One region of the Cupriavidus sp. PB-02 genome, then DNA from elsewhere that is predicted to be linked to it. Evidence: predicted binding sites of a transcription regulator. Region 1 holds the regulator's gene; the other holds the start of a gene.
What was found. Region 1 encodes sigma-54, which starts transcription at its own class of promoters, with help from an activator protein. Its sites were predicted from a motif close to TGGCANGNAANCTGCTTT; they were not measured.

Region 1 (3,409 bases):
AAGCCGGGCAAGCAGGCGTATATCCGGCAGAAGCGCGAGGGTGTCGATGAATATATCGACGGCTGGGGCGACCGCATCGAATACGACGGCAAGCAGGAACTGTCCAAGCTGATCGGCAATGCCCGCATGGCCCGCCTGCAGGGTGCCAAGATGGTCGACGAGATCCGCGGCGCGGTGCTGACCTACGACAGCCGCAAGGAGTTCTACACGGCTGCCGGTAGCGGCGGCGAGGGCTCGCCCGCCAATCCTTCCGGCCGCGTGCGCGCAGTGCTGTCGCCGCGCCAGGACCAGGGCGCCCAAGGCGCGCCCGGTGCCGGCGGCTCGCCGCTGAACCTGAAGTCCGCGCCCGCGCCGGCCAACAAACCCTGACGCCGGCGCCGCATACGACATCCCCTGCGCCGCCGCCTGAATGAATGCCTGAGCCAATGACCGATACCGCAACGATTGCCGAAAAGCCTTTCGTCGAAGCCTCCACCGTCCTAGCCGGGGGCAGCACGCTGGTCGTGCGCCACCTGAGGAAGCGCTATGGCACGCGCACGGTGGTCAAGGATGTCTCGCTGGACGTGAAGAGCGGCGAGGTGGTCGGGCTGCTCGGCCCCAACGGCGCGGGCAAGACCACCTCGTTCTACATGATCGTCGGCCTGGTGGCGCTGGACGAGGGCGATATCGTGCTCGACGGCGACCATATCAGCGGCCTGCCGATCCACGAGCGCGCACGCATGGGGCTGTCCTACCTGCCGCAGGAGGCCTCGGTCTTCCGCAAGCTCAACGTCGAGGAGAACATCCGCGCCGTGCTGGAGCTGCAGGTGGAAAACGGCAAGCCGCTGGGCAAGGCCGAGATCGACCGCCGCCTCGATTCGCTGCTCGACGACCTGCAGATCGCGCACCTGCGCAACAACCCGGCGCTGTCGCTGTCGGGTGGCGAGCGCCGCCGCGTGGAGATCGCGCGCGCACTGGCCTCGTCGCCGCGCTTCATCCTGCTGGACGAGCCCTTCGCCGGCGTGGATCCGATCGCGGTGGGCGAGATCCAGCGCATCGTCAGCTTCCTGAAGGCGCGCAATATCGGCGTGCTGATTACCGATCACAACGTGCGCGAAACGCTCGGCATCTGCGACCACGCCTACATCATCAGCGAAGGCACGGTGCTGGCCGCGGGCGAGCCCGAAGAGATCATCGCCAACGAATCGGTGCGGCGCGTCTACCTGGGCGAGAACTTCCGCATGTGATGTACCGGCCTGCTGAAAGTGGTCAGAAGCGTTGTCTCGAGCGCTACCACACACGGCAGGTTTTGTTCAGGCAGCGCGTGGGATACCCCACAGCGTGCGGCGATCAGAGCGCATCAGCGATAGCAATTTCCGTTCCAACAACGGAAAGATGCGCATAAAATAGGTCGCATGAAACCGTCGCTACAGCTCCGCCTCTCCCAGCACCTGGCACTCACCCCGCAACTGCAGCAGTCGATCCGGCTGCTGCAGCTTTCAACGCTGGAACTGCAGCAGGAAGTCGAACAGGCGCTGACGGAAAACCCCCTGCTCGAGCGTGAGAACGACTGGATCGAAAGCCCGCTGCGCGTGGCCGCCGACGGCTCGGTCAACCTGCAGAGCGCGCCCGCACCCGCGCCGGCCGAGCCGCAAGGAAACGGTGACGCGCGCACCGACGCCGCGGGCGACAATGACAGCTACGGCGACAGCAGCAGCGGCGACGACTATGGCAGCGACTGGAGCCTTGACGACTTCGCCCGCCGGCCGCAAGGCGACGATGACGAAAAGACGCCGATGCAGCTGCGCGACGCCGAGCCGACGCTGCGCGAATACCTGATGGAGCAGCTCGCGCCGCTGAAGATCTCGACGCGCGACAAGGGCCTGGCGATCTTCCTGATCGAATCGCTGGACGACGACGGCTACCTGAGCGCGTCGCTCGAGGAAATCTGCACCGAGCTGCCGGAAGAACTCGAATTCGAGATCGAGGAAGTCCACGCGATCCTGACGCTGCTGCAGAGCTTCGATCCGCCCGGCGTGGGCGCGCGCAATGCCGCCGAGTGCCTCGCGCTGCAATTGCGGCGCCTGAAGCACCCGCAGCGCGACCTGGCGCTGGTCATCGTCACCAACCACCTGGAACTGCTGGCAGTGCGCGACTACACGCGGCTGAAGAAGGCGCTGCAGGTGGACGAAGCGGCGCTGAAGGCGGCGCATGAACTGATCCGCTCGCTCGCGCCCTATCCCGGCCATGCCTACAGCCGCCCGGAAGCCGATTTCGTGGTGCCCGATGTATTCGTGCGCAAGAGCGGCGGCGGCTGGACCGCGCAACTCAACCCGGATGTGATGCCGCGGCTGCGCATCAACGATATGTACGCGCAGATCCTGCGCGGCGCCAAGGGCGAGTCGGGCACGGCCGGCCTGCAGCAGAAGCTGCAGGAAGCGCGGTGGCTGATCAAGAACATCCAGCAACGGTTCGACACCATCCTGCGTGTCTCACAGGCCATTGTCGAGCGTCAAAAGAACTTTTTCACCCACGGCGAAATCGCCATGCGCCCCTTGGTTTTGAGGGAGATTGCCGATACACTGGGTTTACACGAGTCAACCATCTCCCGGGTGACGACCAATAAATACATGGCAACGCCGATGGGTACTTTCGAACTGAAGTACTTCTTCGGCAGCCACGTGTCCACCGAAACCGGTGGCGCGGCTTCATCAACGGCCATCCGCGCCTTGATCAAGCAACTGATAGGAGCCGAAGACCCGAGGAATCCCCTTTCCGACAGTCGCATTGCCGAACTGCTGGGCGAACAAGGCTTCGTTGTCGCACGCCGCACCGTTGCCAAGTATCGCGAAGCCCTGAAAATCCCCGCAGTCAATCTCCGCAAGTCTTTGTAGCCGAGCCCACCGCCTGCCTGGTGAGGCTCTTTCAGAAGGAGAAGCGCTATGAACTTCAAGATCAGTGGACACCACCTTGACATCACGCCGGCATTGCGTGAGTACGTGGAAACGAAGCTGGAGCGAATCGTCAGGCATTTCGATCAAGTCATTGGCGTTAGCGTGCTGCTCTCTGTCGATAATCACAAAGAAAAGGACCGGCGCCAGTACGCGGAAATCAATCTACATCTCAGGGGCAAGGACATCTTTGTTGAAGCGCATCACGAAGACCTGTATGCGGCAATCGACGCGCTCGTCGACAAGCTCGACCGTCAGGTGATCCGCTACAAGGACCGCGTGCAAAGCCACGACCGCGAGGCGGTCAAATATCAGATGGCCGCAGCGCAAATGCAGCAATGACCGTGCCCGGCGGCTCCCAGCGAGCCGTCGAATCCGAGACTAGACAGGCAAGCCGCGCTCAAACGCGGCTTTTTTGCGCCCTGGCGCCAGAAAATGAGCATAAAGCGCCCTGGCTGTGGCGGCGGTGCAAACTAGTA
Region 2 (3,409 bases), on a different replicon from region 1:
GCACGAGCCGGACGGCACGATCACCGGCCATGGCTGGCTGAACAGGTCGAGCTGCGCGCGCGCCACGGCACGGGCCGCCTCGGGATTACCGCTGCTGTAGGCCGGCTGGCCGCAACAACTCTGCGCGCGCGGGAAGTGAACGGTGAGGCCTTCGCGCTCGAGCAGCCGCACGGCGTCGAGCCCGGCCTGGGGGACGAACAGGTCGACCAGGCAAGTGGCAAACAGGTAGCACTGCGTGGGCGCAGGGCCGGTGGGGTACTGACGATCCTTCATGTCTCGCTCCGGACGTGCTGGGGTCGCACGTTTCGGCGCATAATTCCCGCTTCCGGGCGGCAGTTCAAATTGGTTGGACCAGTCCGCGGGAAGGCACGGGAGCGAGGGGCGACGGCATGACGGCAGCGGCACAGAGGCACGGCGCAACGCGCGGGCGCGTGGAGTCGGTCATGCGCCAGATGGAAACCGCGCTGCTTGATGGCACCTGGCCGCCCGGCACGCGGCTGCCGGCGGAGCGCGTGCTCGCCGGGCAATACGACGTGGCCCGCAACACCGTGCGCGAGGCCATCCAGCGCCTGGCCGCGCGGGGCCTGCTGCAGAGCCGGCGCGGCGCCGGCGTCTACGCCACCGACCAGCTGCGTGCCGGGATTGCCTCGCCCTGGGGGCAACTGGTGGCCGACCACCCTGCGCTGCGCGATGACATCCTGGAATTCCGCCGGGTGCTGGAAGGTGCCACCGCCTACTTCGCCGCGCTGCGCGCCGACGCGGCCGACGTCAAGCGCATCCGCGCGCTGATGGCCGAGCTCGAACGCGCGCGCGCCGCCGACCACAAAGAGGCCGAAGCCAATGCCGACGCCCGCCTGCACGACGCCATCGCGCTGGCGTCGCACAACACCATGTTCCTGCACCTGCATACCAGCGTGATCGGCATGCTGCGCGAACACATCACCATCAACGGCACCGGCCTGCGCGAACAGGACGACAGCGCTTCGGACCTGCTGCTATTGCAGCACCGCACCCTGTGCGACGCCATCTGCGCGCGCCGGCCGGAAGAGGCGCGCACGGCGATGCAGACGCACATCGATTTCGTACGCAGCCGGGTCGAGCAGGACGACGGCGCCTAGGTCGCCAGAGAGTTCCGAGCCGATAGTGGTCCAACCACGAGCCTGGCGTGCCGGGCGCGGCATTTACACCAATCCGGCGCCCGCCAGTTCCCGCTTCAGGTAGGCATAGAAAATCGGCCCGGCAATCACGCCCGGGATGCCGAACAGCGTCTCCATCAGCAGCATCACTATCAACAGCTCCCACGCTGCCGCCTGGATGCGCGCGCCGATGATGCGCGCGTTCAGGAAGTACTCCAGCTTGTGGATCACCACCAGGAACACCAGCGATCCCACCGCGATCGGCAGCGACACCGACAGCGACGCCACCACGATGGCGGTATTCGAGATCAGGTTCCCCAGCACCGGCAGCAGGCCGGCAATAAAGGTGATCACCACCAGCGTCTTCGTCAGCGGCAGGTGCACGTCAAACAGCGGCAGCACCAGCAGCAGGTAGATCGAGGTCAGCACCGTGTTGATCGTCGAGATCTGGATCTGCGCAAAGATAAACTGAGAGAACGCCTGCTGCAGCGTACGTGCCCGCGCCACCAGCGCCGTCGCCAGCGGCCGGCGGTTGGGACGCGCCACCGCTCGGTACAGCGCCACCATTGCACCGATCACCAGTCCGATCAGGATATGCACCAAGGTGCGCAGTACCTCGGCCCCGAGCTTCTGGGCCATGGCGGCATGCGCACGCAGCGTCTCGATCAGCGTGTTGGCCAGCTCGTCCACGCCATTGGGCAGCGCATCGCTCACCCAGGGCGGCAAGCGACCGCGCGACTGGTCGATGATATCCGCCACATGGTTCAGCAGCCCGTCCAGCGTATTGCCCTCACCGCTGACAAAGCGCACCAGCAGCCAGCCCGCCAGCGACAGCCCGAGCAGGATCAACGCCGACAATATCAACACCGCGAGCGCGTCGTGCCGCTGGTGCAACCGCATCAGCCGCGGTGCGAGGACGTCGACCAACGAATACAGCAGCAGGCCGGAGAGCAGCGCGGCCACCAGGTTGGCCTGGAGCACGGTCCAGAGCGCCAGGGCGGTCAGCAGGTAGGCGACGGCGCCGACGCTGTACCACGCGGCTGGCAGCAGGCGCGGGACGGTGGGCGGGTCGGGGTCTTTCATTTAAGGTCTCCGGCTGGGTGTTTAAGTCGCTTCGCCGCGTGTGGCGGTTATGGCTGGCGGGCTATGGTTGAACCCGACGCTTATTATGAGGGCTGTCAGGCGCTCCATTGCCGGTGGGGAGCTTATCGCTGGAAGTGGCCATCATTGAAGTGCTTCGAACAGAAGCAACATCAGCGATGCCCGCTGCACGACATAGCATAGAAATGCGACCGCTGTTCGCTCGACGCCGTCTGTCTTGCGCCACAGGCACGGGATTTGCTGACCGTCAAGCGTCGCCACCGGCGCGCCGCCGACCCCAAGCGGGCCACGTGCGCAAAGAGTGACTATATTTGGAAGACCGGCACCCGCAAGGCCCGGCCCCACCAAGCCCTTCAAGTCGCAGTCCCAGCACGGAACCCGACGCATGGCCTACACCCACACCATCGGCACCCATCGCCATGTCTTTGCCGACCTGCGCACGCTGCTGGCCAAGGCCAGCCCGGCGCGTTCCGGCGACGCGCTGGCCGGCATCGCCGCCGAGAGCGAACAGGAGCGGATGGCCGCCCGCTTGGCGCTGGCCGAGGTGCCGCTCGCGCAGTTCCTCAATGAGGCGCTGGTGCCGTACGAGGACGACGAGATCACGCGGCTGATCATGGACCGCCACGATGCCACGGCCTTTGCGGCGATCGGCGCCAGCACCGTGGGCGACCTGCGCAACTGGCTGCTGCTGCACGAGACCGACAGCGCAACGCTGGCGCGCGTGGCGCCGGGCATCACCCCGGAGATGGCCGCGGCGGTCAGCAAGCTGATGCGCAACCAGGACCTGGTGGCGGTGGCGCGCAAGTGCCAGGTGGTGACGCGCTTTCGCAGCACCGTCGGGTTGCCTGGCCGATTGTCGGTGCGGCTGCAGCCCAACCACCCGACCGACGATCCCAAGGGCATCGCCGCGTCGATCATCGACGGGCTGCTGTATGGCTGCGGCGATGCCACCATCGGCGTCAATCCGGCCTCGGACAACCTCGGCGCCATCGTCTCGCTGCTGCGCATGATCGACGAGCTGCGCAGCCGCTATGACATCCCCACGCAGTCCTGCGTGCTGACCCATGTCACCAACACGCTGCGCGCGCTGGACCAGGGCGCGCCGGTGGACCTGGTGTTCCAGTCGGTGGCCGGCAGCGAGCGTGCCAATGCGGCCTTCGGCATCAGCCTGT

Region 2: a site for sigma-54 is predicted at 2,464-2,481, ahead of AC10V3_RS21085 (ethanolamine ammonia-lyase subunit EutB). Genes of this name have one in related genera too.

The regions. Positions count from the first base shown of each region.
Region 1 covers NZ_CM177694.1:355,943-359,351, reverse strand. Annotated here, with positions in the region: gene lptA (lipopolysaccharide transport periplasmic protein LptA) at 1-369, shown strand, start outside; gene lptB (LPS export ABC transporter ATP-binding protein) at 426-1,226, shown strand; gene AC10V3_RS01780 (RNA polymerase factor sigma-54) at 1,395-2,873, shown strand; gene hpf (ribosome hibernation-promoting factor, HPF/YfiA family) at 2,922-3,272, shown strand.
Region 2 covers NZ_CM177695.1:81,677-85,085, forward strand. Annotated here, with positions in the region: gene AC10V3_RS21070 ((Fe-S)-binding protein) at 1-273, opposite strand, end outside; gene AC10V3_RS21075 (FadR/GntR family transcriptional regulator) at 444-1,118, shown strand; gene AC10V3_RS21080 (AI-2E family transporter) at 1,182-2,219, opposite strand; gene AC10V3_RS21085 (ethanolamine ammonia-lyase subunit EutB) at 2,623-3,409, shown strand, end outside.